DNA from 3 places in the Agromyces sp. NPDC004153 genome. Region 2 is predicted to be linked to each of the others. Evidence: predicted binding sites of a transcription regulator. Region 2 holds the regulator's gene; each other region holds the start of a gene.
What was found. Region 2 encodes HrcA, which represses chaperone genes, less so after heat shock. Its sites were predicted from a motif close to TTNGCACTCGNNNNNNNCGAGTGCNAA; they were not measured.
Positions count from the first base shown of each region.

Region 1: the regulator HrcA is predicted to act here: its motif matches at 1,832-1,858, upstream of groL (chaperonin GroEL).
Region 3: the regulator HrcA is predicted to act here: its motif matches at 1,606-1,632, upstream of groES (co-chaperone GroES).

Region 1 covers NZ_JBSGFY010000001.1:2,865,831-2,870,319, forward strand. Annotated here, with positions in the region: gene ACWEOH_RS13545 (LytR C-terminal domain-containing protein) at 1-26, shown strand, start outside; gene ACWEOH_RS13550 (cold-shock protein) at 234-437, shown strand; gene ACWEOH_RS13555 (DUF3048 domain-containing protein) at 599-1,654, shown strand; gene groL (chaperonin GroEL) at 1,902-3,521, shown strand; gene ACWEOH_RS13565 (hypothetical protein) at 3,714-4,489, shown strand, end outside.
Region 2 covers NZ_JBSGFY010000002.1:152,508-156,996, reverse strand. Annotated here, with positions in the region: gene ACWEOH_RS14735 (PhoH family protein) at 1-423, opposite strand, end outside; gene ACWEOH_RS14730 (HIT domain-containing protein) at 500-859, opposite strand; gene ACWEOH_RS14725 (16S rRNA (uracil(1498)-N(3))-methyltransferase) at 884-1,618, opposite strand; gene dnaJ (molecular chaperone DnaJ) at 1,674-2,774, opposite strand; gene hrcA (heat-inducible transcriptional repressor HrcA) at 2,830-3,852, opposite strand; gene ACWEOH_RS14710 (DUF4870 domain-containing protein) at 4,042-4,455, shown strand.
Region 3 covers NZ_JBSGFY010000001.1:2,695,752-2,700,240, reverse strand. Annotated here, with positions in the region: gene rarD (EamA family transporter RarD) at 172-1,128, opposite strand; gene groES (co-chaperone GroES) at 1,216-1,512, opposite strand; gene ACWEOH_RS12795 (THUMP-like domain-containing protein) at 1,674-2,861, shown strand; gene ACWEOH_RS12790 (hypothetical protein) at 2,869-3,579, opposite strand; gene ACWEOH_RS12785 (DUF4190 domain-containing protein) at 3,588-4,325, opposite strand; gene ACWEOH_RS12780 (DUF4190 domain-containing protein) at 4,362-4,489, opposite strand, start outside.

The DNA.
Region 1 (4,489 bases), on a different contig from region 2:
ACTACGCAGCGGCCACCGGCGGTTGATCGCGACCGAATCGTTGCCATTCTGCGACATTTCCTTGCGTCCGGCCTCTTGTGCCGCGACGTCACGTCGTTAGTATCTGGAATTGGTCGCTCTATCCCGTGTGAAACGCCCGGTGCCGAACGAGGTGCCTCGTCAGCACGAACGAGGGGGCCCGGTACAGGCGACAGGCACGTGCTGATCGACACACAGCAACATGGGAGCAACGCATGGCGAACGGAACCGTCAAGTGGTTCAACGCTGAAAAGGGATACGGGTTCATCACGGTCGACGGCGGGGGCCAGGACGTGTTCGTCCACTACTCCGCGATCGACATGGCGGGCTACAAGGTCCTCGAAGAGGGCCAGCAGGTCGTCTTCGAGGTCGGCACGGGCGCCAAGGGCCCCCAGGCCGAGGCCGTCCGCCCCGCCTGATCCACGAGCTTGGACGCGCCGCCGGTTCGCCGGCGGCGCGTTCGTGCATCCGGGGGGCGGATGCCGCGTGCATCCGTGTGCCCGGTTCTGGGGGTGCGCCGGAGCCGACCATCGGTGCGCCGCACCTCCCGGGGGTATTCCTCCGTGGCTAGCATGGCGCCATGGCACGGCGTGCCCGCCCGGTCCTGGGGCGGAAGGGTGTGTCGCTGGCCGCCGTCGCGGCATCGGCGCTCCTCCTGTGCGCCTGCGACGCGGCATCCGCCGACCTGATCCCGACCGCGACGCCGACCCACGAGGCGCGGCCCGCGGTCGAGGCCGCACCCGTCGGGATCGCGTTCGCCCCGCTGCGCGGCACGCCCGCGGACGCCGCCGCGCTGCGGCATCCGTCGCTCGCCGTGAAGATCGACAACCACTGGGACGCGCGCCCGCAGATCGCGTTGAACCGCACCGACCTCGTCTACGAGGAGCTCGTCGAGGGCGGGCTGACCCGGTACGTCGCGGTCTGGCACTCCGACGTGCCCGACCAGGTGGGCCCGGTTCGTTCCGTGCGCCCGATGGACCCGCTCATCGCGGGCCCGCTCGGGGGCATCATCGCGTACTCGGGCGGGCAGCAGTACTTCGTCGACCTCATGCACGCGACGCCGCTGCTCAACGTCGTCGCCGACGAGGACGACGGGACGCTGTTCGAGCGCGCGGACGACCGGCCCGGTCCGCACGACCTCGTCCTCGCTGCGGCCGACGTCGTCGCCGCGAACGCCGGGCTCGCGCCCCCGCCCGTGCAGTTCGCCTACGGCACGGCCGACCCGCTCGCCGCGCCGTCGCTCGCCGCGACGCCGACCTCGCGCATCGAGCTGGTGTTCTCGGATACGAGCAGCCCCTCGTGGGAGTGGGACCCGACGACGTACGCGTGGCTCCGCTCGCAGGACGGCACGCCCGACCTCGAGGCGTCGGGGGAGCGCATCCGGGCGACGAACGTGGTGACCCTGCGCGTCGCGATCGAGTGGCCCTATGAAGAGGTGCCGCTCACGGCGCTCACCGGCACGGGGGAGGCGTGGGTGTCGGTCGGCGGGCGGACCGCGCACGGCACGTGGACGAAGCCCGACGCCGGCGCGCCGATCACGCTCACGGCCGACGACGGCTCCACGCTCCGGCTCGCGCCCGGCAACACGTGGATCGAGCTCGTGCCGAACGAGGGGTCGGCGGCGTTCGCGCCCTGATCCACATTGCGCCGTCCTGATCCGACGACGGATGCCGCGACGTGGCGTCGCGCACGGCCGCGAGCCGCGTCGCGCCCGGCCGCAACGCCGTCACGCGCACGGCGAACACGGCCCGAGACGGCGCCGCGCGGCATCCGGCTCGCTTGCACTCGTGACGGTCGAGTGCCAGAATCGTCTTTAGCACTCACTCGATTCGAGTGCTAAACCCCAAGATTCTTGGACGTCCGGGAAGGGACGAGAGACACACATGGCAAAGATCATTGCTTTCAACGAGGAGGCCCGCCGCGGTCTCGAGCGTGGCCTCAACACGCTCGCCGACGCGGTCAAGGTGACCCTCGGCCCGCGCGGTCGCAACGTCGTGCTCGAGAAGAAGTGGGGCGCCCCCACCATCACGAACGACGGCGTGTCGATCGCCAAGGAGATCGAGCTCGACGACCCGTACGAGAAGATCGGCGCCGAGCTCGTCAAGGAGGTCGCGAAGAAGACCGACGACGTCGCCGGTGACGGCACCACCACCTCGGTCGTGCTCGCCCAGGCGCTCGTGCGCGAGGGCCTCCGCAACGTCGCCGCCGGCGCCGACCCCATCTCGCTGAAGCGCGGTATCGAGAAGGCCGTCTCGGCCGTCTCCGAGGAGCTCCTCGCCGCCGCCAAGGAGGTCGAGACCAAGGAGGAGATCGCCGCGACCGCGTCGATCTCGGCCGCCGACCCCCAGATCGGCGAGATCATCGCCGAGGCGATCGACAAGGTCGGCAAGGAGGGCGTCGTCACCGTCGAGGAGTCGAACACCTTCGGCACCGAGCTCGAGCTCACCGAGGGCATGCGCTTCGACAAGGGCTACCTGTCGGCGTACTTCGTCACCGACCCCGAGCGTCAGGAGGCGGTCTTCGAGGACCCGTACATCCTGATCGTCAACAGCAAGGTCTCGAACATCAAGGACCTGCTGCCCATCGTCGACAAGGTGATCCAGACCGGCAAGCAGCTGCTCATCATCGCCGAGGACGTCGACGGCGAGGCGCTCGCGACGCTGATCGTGAACAAGATCCGCGGCATCTTCAAGTCGGTCGCCGTCAAGGCTCCCGGCTTCGGCGACCGTCGCAAGGCGCAGCTGCAGGACATCGCGATCCTCACCGGCGGCCAGGTCATCTCCGAGGAGGTCGGCCTCAAGCTCGAGAACGTCACCCTCGACCTGCTCGGCCAGGCGCGCAAGGTCGTCATCACCAAGGACGAGACCACCATCGTCGAGGGCGCGGGCGACCCCGAGCAGATCGCCGGCCGCGTGGCCCAGATCCGCTCGGAGATCGAGAACACCGACTCCGACTACGACCGCGAGAAGCTCCAGGAGCGCCTCGCGAAGCTCGCCGGCGGCGTCGCCGTCATCAAGGCGGGCGCGGCCACCGAGGTCGAGCTCAAGGAGCGCAAGCACCGCATCGAGGACGCCGTCCGCAACGCGAAGGCGGCCGTCGAGGAGGGCATCGTCGCCGGTGGTGGCGTCGCACTCATCCAGGCCGGCCAGAAGGCCTTCGGCAACCTCGAGCTCGACGGCGACGAGGCCACCGGCGCCAACATCGTGAAGGTCGCCATCGAGGCGCCGCTCAAGCAGATCGCCCTCAACGCGGGCCTCGAGCCGGGCGTCGTCGCGGCCAAGGTCGCGGAGCTCCCCGCGGGTCACGGCCTCAACGCCGCGACCGGCGAGTACGGCGACCTCGTCGCCCAGGGCATCATCGACCCCGCCAAGGTGACCCGCTCGGCGCTGCAGAACGCCGCGTCGATCGCCGGCCTCTTCCTCACCACCGAGGCCGTCGTCGCCGACAAGCCCGAGAAGAACCCGGCTCCGGTCGGCGACCCGACGGGCGGCATGGACTTCTAGTCCGCACACCTCAGGGCCTCGTGCCCGAACGCGATGGGCGTCTCCTCCGGGAGGCGCCCATCGTCGTGTCCGGCGCGGGGGCCGCCGCTGCCACGCGTCCGTGGTCCTCGGCACGCCGAACCGGCATTGCGTGATCAGACCGTGATGCGCGGTGTCCGCGCCGTGACGTCTCGGATCCCTAGCATGTGGTGCATGCCGCATGGTCCCTACCGCCTTGCCGCCGCCCTCATCGCGGCGTCCGTCCTCGCACTCACCGCATGCACGCCAAGTGGTCCCGCCGCCTCGCCGACGCCGACGGCCGAGCCGTCGGCCGCACCCACGCCGGCGCCCGACGAGCCCGCGACGCGACCGGTGAACCTGACCGGCACGACGTGCGGGGAGTTCGTTCCGCTGGAACTCCTGGAGGCCGCCGCGGGCACCTCGTTGCGCGCGGGCGGTGCGGTGCTGAGCGAATACGACGAGGCCGCTGCCGTTGCCCGCTGGGAGAATGCGGGCGGATTCCGCTGCACGTGGGCCGACGCCGCGAGCGGCGAGGTGCGCGCGGTCGTGTCGGTGCTCCCCGACGGCGCTCCCGCCGGACTGCGGATCGGCACGGAGATCGGCGGCCTGACGGGCGACGAGTCCATGGCCGACGAATGGCCGCTCGCGACCCACTGCATCTACGACCACTGCAGCGCGATCGGCTACCTCGGCGACGACTTCGCGAACGCGACCGTCTTCGGGCTGCCGTGGACCGAGGACGGCGTCCCCGCCGCCGAGATGATCGCGCTCGGCGACGCGGTGGTGGCGGGCGTGCGCGCGATGCCGCAGGGTGGCGTGCTTCCGCCGCTGTCCGAGGCATGGATCGCCGGTCCGACGACCTGCGATGCGATCGTCACCGCCGACGACCTCGCCGCCGCGATCGGCGCGGGCTCGGTGACGTACAAGCCCGGGTACGCGTACGAGGAGAGCTCGGGGGCGGATGCCGC
Region 2 (4,489 bases):
CTTGCGCTGCAGCGCCTGCACGGCCTTCGCCATGGCGAGGTAGGTCTTGCCGGTGCCGGCGGGGCCGATGCCGAACACGATGGTGTTCTCGTCGATCGCGTCGACGTACTCGCGCTGGCCCTCGGTCTTGGGCCGGATGGTGCGTCCGCGCGCGGACACGATGACCTGTCCGAGCAGCTCGGACGGCCGGGAGTTGGGATCGGCATCGAGCATTCGGGCCGAGCTCCTCACTTCGGTGGGTGTCGGATCCTGGCCGGCTCGCACGAGCTCCAGGAGTTCCTCGATCAGGCGGCGCACGCGGGTGCGCTCGTCGGCATCGCCGCGGATGGCGATCTCGTTGCCGCGCACGTGCACCTCGACGCCGGGGTACTCGCGCTGGATCGACGTGAGCAGCCGATCCTGCGGGCCGAGCAGCCGCACCATGGCGATGCCATCGATGCGGAGACGTTCCTCGTCGTCGCGAGCGGGCCGCGGGGCAGCACCGTCGGGACCCTCAAGGTCAGCCGGCAAGCGATCCCTCCTCGAGGCCGCCCGCGAGGACGTGGGCGTGCACGTGGAAGACGGTCTGCCCGGCGTTGCCGCCCGTGTTGAAGACGAGCCGGAAGTCGCCGTCGGCGAGCTCGTCGGCGACGCCGCGCGCCACGGCCACGAGCTCGGCGAGCAGCGCCGGGTCGCCCGCGGCGAGCTCGACGACGTCGCGGTAGCCGCCCTGCTCCTTCGTGGTCACGACGACGTGCACGGGCGCCTTGGGCGCGATGTCGTGGAACGCGATCACGCGGTCGGTCTCGGCCACGATCTGCGCGGGGATCTCACGCGCGGCGATCCGCTCGAAGAGGGTCGGCTCAGCGTGTTCGGTCATCTCACCATCGTAGCGACGGATGACTCACCACCGCCCGAGGGTTGCGTTCAGCACGGCGATCGCGGCGGGCCCCGCGGTCGAGGTGCGCAGCACGGATGCCCCGAGCCGCACGGGTTCCGCCCCGGCCGCCACGAGGCGCTCCAGCTCGGCCGGCGCGAATCCGCCCTCGGGGCCGACGACCAGCGCGAGGTCGCGGTCGTCGGGCCGGAGCTCGGTGAGCGCGGTCGTCGCGGTCGGCTCGAGCAGCAGCATCCGGCTGCCGACGAGCGCGGCCGGCAGGCCGGCGGTCGCGGTCACGGATGCCACGGGGGGCAGCCACGCGCGGATGGACTGCTTCACGGCCTCGCGCACGATCGACGCCCAGCGCTGACGCCCCTTCTCGGCCTTCGGGCCCTCCCAGCGGGACACCGACCGGCCCGCCTGCCACGGCACGACCGCATCCACGCCGAGCTCCGTCGCGGCCTGCACGGCCAGCTCGTCGCGGTCGCCCTTCGCGAGGGCCTGCACGAGGATGAGGCGCGGCGACGCGGCGGGCTCGACGACGACCTCGTCGACCTCGAGGGCGAGCTCGCGCGGGCCGGTCGACGCGACCACGCCGTGCACGAGCGTGCCGCGGCCGTCGCCGATCGCGATGCGCTCGCCCGGGCGCACCCGCGACACCGTCACCGCGTGGCGCGCCTCGTCGCCCGCGAGCTCGACCACCGCGCCGGGCGCGACGGCGGCGAGGTCGAGCGACTCGTCGAGGTAGAGGTGGCTCATCGCGGCATCCGGCCTTCTTCTCGGTTCCTGAGCTCGTCGAAGGTTCGTCGAGGGATCAACCCAGGAACCGGTCGCGCAGTCGCGCGAACAGGCCCTGCTGGAAGTGCGTGAGCTCGGGCTTCGGCGCCTTCTTCGACGCAGCGAACTGCTGGATGAGGTCGCGCTCCTTCGACGAGAGCTTCGACGGCGTGAGCACCTGCACGCCGATGCGGAGGTCGCCGCGGCCCGTGCCGCGGAGCTTCGTGACGCCGCGATCCTTGACGGTGATCACCTCGCCGCTCTGGAGGCCCGACCGCAGTTCGACGTGCACGTCGCCGTCGAGCGCGGGAATCGTGGTCGTCGTGCCGAGGATCGCGTCGGTCATCGCCACCTCGAGCGTGCACAGCAGGTCGTCGCCGTTGCGGCTGAACACGTCGTGGTTCTTCACCTTGATCTCGAGGTAGAGGTCGCCGTTCGGGCCGCCCGCCGGCCCGGCCTCGCCCGAGCCCGGCATCTGCAGCCGCACGCCCGTGTCGACGCCCGCGGGGATGTCGACCGGCACCGTGCGACGTGCGCGCACGCGCCCCTGGCCCTGGCAGGTGACGCACGGCGTCGCGATGATCGTGCCGTAGCCGCGGCACGTGCCGCAGGGGCTCGAGGTCATGACGTTGCCGAGCAGCGAGCGAACCGAGCGCTGGATCGAGCCGGTGCCGTGGCAGATGTCGCAGGTGACCGGCGCCGTGCCGGGCTGGCAGCACGAGCCGTGGCACGTCTCGCAGGTGACGGCCGTGTCCACCTCGATGTCGCGGTGCGTGCCGAAGATCACCTCGTCGAGGCCGACCTCGACGCGGATGAGCGCGTCCTGGCCGCGCTCGCGCCGGGAGCGGGGTCCGCGGGTCTGCTGCCCGGCCCCGAAGAACGTCTCGAAGATGTCGCCGAACCCGCCGAACCCCTGGTCGCCGAACCCGCCGCCGCGGCCGCCCAGGTCGTACTGCTGGCGCTGCTTCGGGTCGGAGAGCACGTCGTACGCGTGCGTGACCTGCTTGAAGCGCTCGGATGCCTCGGCGCCCGGGTTGACGTCGGGGTGGAGTTCGCGTGCGAGGCGTCGATAGGCCTTCTTGATCTCGTCGGGGGTGGCGTCGCGAGCGACGCCGAGGACCTCGTAGTGGTCTGCCACGGAGGGCGTGTCCTTTCGATTGCCGGATGCCGAGCGGGTGGGTCGGCAGCGGGAGTCAGCTCTCGCCGAGGGTGCGGGAGAGGTAGCGGGCGACGGCTCGCACGGCCGCCATGCTGGTGGTGTAGTCCATGCGCGTGGGGCCCACGACGCCGAGGCGCGACACGTCGCGGCCGGGGATCTCGAACGCGCTCGAGACGATGGAGGTCTCGCCGAGGCCGAACGAGGCGTTCTCGCGACCGATGCGCACGGCCACGGCGTGCTCGTCGCCCGACATCTCGCCGAAGAGCTTCAGCAGCACGACCTGCTCCTCGATCGCCTCGATCACCTCGAGGATCGACCCGGCGAAGTCCTGCTCGGTGCGCACGAGGTTCGCGGCGCCGGCCACGACGAGCCGGTCGCTGCGCTGCGCCCGCGCCTGCTCGGCGAGGGTCAGGGCGAGGGTGTGCAGGACGAGCGCATGACGGCGGTCGGTGCCGGGGATCTCGCCCGACAGCGCCACCGCGGCATCCGCCATCGTGCGACCGCCGGCGATCTCGTTGAGTCGCACGCGCAGCCCGGCGAGCGTCTCCTCGTCGACGGGCTGCTCGAGCTCGACGAGCCGCTGTTCGACCTGGCCCGAGTCCGCGATGAGGATGCACAGCACGCGCGCGGGCGCCAGCGAGACGAGCTCGACGTGGCGCACGCGGGCGCTGCCGAAGCTCGGGTACTGCACGACGGCGAGCTGCTTGGTCAGCGACGCGATGAGCCGCACGGTGCGCGCGAGGAGCTCGTCGAGGTCGCTCGACTCGCCGAGGAAGGTCTCGATCGCCTGTCGCTGGGCCCGCGTGAGCGGCCGGACGTCGGTGAGCTGGTCGACGAAGACGCGGTAGCCCTTGTCGGTCGGGATGCGACCCGACGACGTGTGCGGCGCCGCGATGAGCTCCTCCTCCTCGAGGAGGGCCATGTCGTTGCGGATCGTCGCCGCGGACACGCCGAACGCATGGCGCTCGACGATGGTCTTCGAGCCCACCGGCTCGCGCGAAGCGACGTAGTCCTGCACGATGGCGCGGAGCACCTCGAGACCGCGTTCGGAGACCATGTTCCTCGCTTCCCTCACCGCTTAGCACTCGTTCTTCCTGAGTGCCAATCCTATCGCGACATGCCGCGACCCGGCCGTTGCCACCCGACGACCGCGGCGATACCGTAGCCGTACCCCGCGAGTCACCCCGGCTGCGATCCACCCTGCTCGCAGCCCGCGGTTCACCCCAGAACCCCCGAAAGGCACGCAATGACCGACCCCAACTCGCAGACCCCCGACCCGAACGTCCCGCCGCCCCCGCCGCAGCAGCCGGCCTCGTCGTCCCCCACCGGCGTCGTGCCGCTCACGCCCGAGCAGGACGTGCAGTGGGGCTCGTTCGCCCACCTGGGCGGCGTCCTCGGCGTCCTGCCCTCGCTCATCATCTGGCTGGTCTTCAAGGACCGCGGCTCGTTCACGAACACCGAGGCGAAGGAGGCGCTGAACTTCCAGATCACGCTGCTCTTCGGCTACGTGATCTCGTGGATCCTCGTCGTCGTCTTCATCGGCGCCATCCTCGTCTGGGCGGTGTGGATCCTCGGCGTGGTGTTCTCGATCATCGCCTTCCTGCAGGCGAAGGACGGCAAGCACTACCGCTACCCCTTCGCCATCCGCCTCATCAAGTAGCGCGCAGGCGTCGCACCGTTACGCCCGCCGCAGG
Region 3 (4,489 bases), on a different contig from region 2:
CCGCCTCTGGAGGAAACAAGTGAACCCGGTCACAACCGTGTAACACCCTCGGAATCGTTACCTTGCCGACACCTTCCTGCGCGAGCACGCACGGAATCGTCGTGTCGGAGGCTTCCGACGCGCGGATCGCGCGTGACCCCCGGACGCGGGCCCCGACGCCACGACGAACCCCTAGATCGGCTCCACCGGAGCGCGTCGCGCCGACCGCGCGCCGCGCACGAGGTCGAACGTGAGCACCAGGAGGGCGAGCCAGACGAGGGCGAACCCGATCCATCGCTCGGGCGGCATGGGCTCCTGCAGGACGAACACCCCGACGAGGAACTGGATGAAGGGCGCGAAGTACTGGATGAAGCCCATGAAGATGAGCGGGAGGCGCCGCGAGGCCGCGGCGAAGAGCAGCAGCGGGATGGCCGTCACCACGCCGGCCATGAGCAGCAGCACCGTGTGCCACGGGCTGACCGTGCCCATCGTGAGCCCGCTCGTCATGGCGACGAACACGAGCTGCGCCACTGCCAGCGGCGCGAGCCATGCCGTCTCGAGCGTCAGCCCCGAGACTGCGTCGACCTTCGGTCCGACCCGCTTCTTGATGAGCCCGTAGAAGCCGAACGAGAACGCGAGCACCAGCGCGATCCACGGCAGCTGTCCGTAGCCGACGGCGAGCACGACGACCGCCACGATCGAGATGCCCACGGCGATCCACTGGGTGACGTTCAGGCGCTCGCGGAGCACGAGCACGCCGAGGAACACCGTGACGATCGGGTTGATGAAGTAGCCGAGCGCCGCCTCGACGACCTGGTTCGTGAGCGTCGCATAGACGTACGTCGACCAATTCACGAAGATGAGCACGCCCGCGAGCCCCATCGTGAACAGCACCCGCCGATCGCGCACGAGCGCCATGAACGGGCGCCAGGCGCGCGTCACCGTGATGAGCAGCACGCAGAAGACGAGCGAGAGCAGCACGCGCCATCCGACGATCTCGATCGGACCGGCCGGCTCGAGCGCGATGAAGTAGACGGGGAGGAAGCCCCAGAGGCCGTAAGCCGCGATCGCGAACGCGAGCCCCGACCGGCTCACCGAGGCGTGGTGCGCGGGCGGTGCTGGGGTCTCGGTCTCGGAGCGGGATGACACCCGCTCAGACTACGCCGGCACTCCCCCCGGATACGACGAGGCCCGGACGCCGCATGGGCGTCCGGGCCTCGGATGGTTCGTGTCGACCTAGCGGACGACGACCGCGAGCACGTCGCGAGCCGACAGCACGAGGAAGTCCTCGCCGCCGAACTTCACCTCGGTGCCGCCGTACTTCGAGTAGATGACCTTGTCGCCGACGGCCACGTCGAGCGGGACACGGTTGCCGTTGTCGTCGATGCGACCGGGGCCCACCGCCACGACCTCGCCCTCCTGGGGCTTCTCCTTGGCGGTGTCGGGGATCACGAGACCCGACGCGGTGGTCTGCTCTGCCTCGACCTGCTTGATGACGATGCGATCCTCGAGCGGCTTGATGGAAACCGACACGGTTGACCCCTTCTCTGTTTGGCGGATGACTGTGTCTGCGAAGACTGATTAGCAGCCTCATTGCGAGAGTGCTAAGCCGAGTCTAGGCGCGATTTGGCACTCGTGCAACGTGAGTGCCAGCCGCTGCGGAACTCCGCAGTGCGCGATGCTAGCGTGGCCGGGTGGACCGCGCCGACCTCGTCGAACTCCTCTCCCCCGAGGGACTGCGGCTCCTCGACCAGCTCCCCGAATGGGACTCGAAGGCCGACATCGTGCGCACCGTCGCCGAGCTGCGTCGGCAGGGGCATCCGCCCGGCCTCGTCGCCGCGGTGCTCAGCCAGTCGAAGCTGCGCGCCAGGGCGAAGGCCAAGTTCGGCGAGTTCGCGTCGCGCATGCTCTTCACCGAGGCGGGCCTCGAGCAGGCCACGCGGCTGAAGGTCGCGGCGCTGCACGCCGGCCGCTTCGCGCGCGCGGGCATCGGCCACGTCGCCGACCTCGGCTGCGGCATCGGCGGCGACGCCCTCGCCCTCGCCGCGGTCGACCTCGAGGTCACCGCGGCCGACGCCGACGAGGTGACGGCCGCCATCGCCGCGTTCAACCTCACGCCCTTCCCGAAGGCGCGCGTGCTGCACGCCCGCGCCGAGGACGTGCCCCTCGGCGGCATCGGCGGCGCCTGGCTCGACCCCGCCCGCCGCACGACCTCGGGCGGCACGACCCGTCGCCTCGCGGATGCCGCGGACTACTCGCCGAGCCTCGAGTTCGCGTTCGGGCTGGCCGACCGCCTGCCGGTGGGCGTGAAGCTCGGCCCGGGCACCGACCGTGATGTCATCCCCGCCGGAGCCGAGGCGCAGTGGGTGTCGGTCGACGGCGACGTGGTCGAGCTCGCCGTGTGGCTCGGCGCGGTGGCGCGGCCCGGCATCGGCCGCGCGGCGCTCGTCATCCGCGACGACCGCGCCGCCGAGCTCACGGCTCCGGCCGACAGCGAGGACGCCCCGACCGGGCCCCTCGGCGACTACCTGTACGAGCCCGACGGCGCCGTCATCCGCGCGCGCCTCATCGGCGACCTGGCCCGCGCGAACGGCGCGTGGATGCTGAGCGACGGCATCGCGTACCTCACCGCGGACGCAGCGCTCGAGACGCCGTTCGCGCGCGGCTTCCGCGTGCTCGACCGCCTCCCCGCCGACGAGCGGCAGCTGCGCCAGGCGCTGGCGGCGCGGGGCATCGGCACGCTCGAGATCAAGAAGCGCGGCATCGACGTCGACCCGGCGGCGCTGCGCACGCGACTGAAGCTGCGCGGCGACGAGAGCGCGACGATCGTGCTCACGCGCGAAGCGGGGCGACACGTGGCGCTCCTCGTGGAACGCGTCTGAGCCGCGATCAGCGGGGCAGCGCGCCGAAGACGATGGCGTAGTAGCCGATCCAGACGGCCGAGAAGACGAGGCCCGCGATGCCGGTGCCGATGCCCACGAACGCGAGCGTGCGCCCCTCCTCCTCGCGGCGCAGCCCGAGCACGCCGAAGACGAGCGCGGCGATCGAGAGCGGCAGCATCCAGCCGACGAACAGCGAGGCGGCGGCGCCGATCACGCCGATGACCGCGGCCACCCAGCTGTAGACGCGGCGCTGGGTGTCGTCCTGCTCCTCGTCGTCGGCGGACGCGCGGTCGGGGAGCTCCGGCCGGTGCACCACGAGGAGCTGGCCGGTCGGAACCCGTTGCAGCTCGCCGGTGTCGAACGGCACCTCGAACTCGCGAACCGCGGGGTCGGCGCGCAGCGTCGGCTCGGTCGGGGGCGCCACGAGCGCCTCGTCCCGGTCGGCTCCACGGTCGGATGCCGCGTCGGCCTCCCGCGCGATCGGCTCAGCCCCGACCGGTGCGTCGCTCGCGTCGGGCGCGACGGGTGCGTCGCTCGCGTCGGGCGCGACCGAAGCGTCGCTCGCGTCGGGCGCGACCGGAGCGTCGCTCGCGTCGCGTGCCGCGCGCTCGTCGCCCGGCTCCCGAGCGGTCGGCGTGTCACCCCCGGCGGGCGGCACCTCGGGTGGAGAACGGTCGGGGGCCCCGCCCGTGGGCGGGACCCCGTCGCGGTCGATCATGGAAGGCCTCAGTACGTGTAGTCGACGTAGTTCGGGAAGGACGCGAAGGCGATGCTCCAGAAGATGATCGAGAGCAGGGCCATGGCGATGCCGACGAAGCCGAGGATGATGCCCGTGAGCCACATGCCCTTGGCCGCGGGCTCCTTCTTGCGGCCGAGGAAGCCGAGCACGACGGCGCCGGCCGGGATGATGAGCTGCATGATGCCGCCCACGAACGGGATCCACACCACGGCGAACCCGCCCACGACGCCGATGATGCCGGCGATGAGCGAGATCAGGCTGAACACGGGCGTCGGCTTCGCCGGCGCGCCCGTGCCGTAGGCGGGCGCGACGTAGCCGGGCTCGCCGTAACCGGGCGGGCGGCCCGTGCCGTAGCCGGGCTGCTGGGCTCCGTATCCGGGCTGCGGTGCGCCGTAGGGCGAGCCGGGGTCGGCCGCCGCAGCGGGCGCGCCGTAGCCAGTGGCGGGCGGAGGCGGCGGGGGCGGCGTCGCGGCACCGTAGCTCGGCGGCGCGGGCGGCGCGGGAGGCTCGGGCGCCGACGGCGGCACGGGCGCGGACGGCACCTCGGGCGTGCCCGGCGCCGAGGGCGCCTCGGGCGCGGGCGGTGCGGTCGGCGCGTCGGGGACCGTGGGCTCGGTGGGCGACGGGAACGTCGGCTCGGGCTCCGACGGAACCGTGGGCTCGTCGGGCGTCGGGACGGTCGGCTCCTCGGGACCGGGCGCGTCGGGGTTCTTGGGATCGCTCATGTCATCGGCCTTTCGTGTGGTCGGAGTCGGTGATGCTCAGTACTGGGTCGTGAACCCGCCGGAGGCGGCGATCGAACCGAACACGATGGCGAGGACGATGACGGAGAGGATCGCCAGGGCGAGGCCGATGTAGCCGACGATGAGGCCGGCGACGGCGAGCCCGC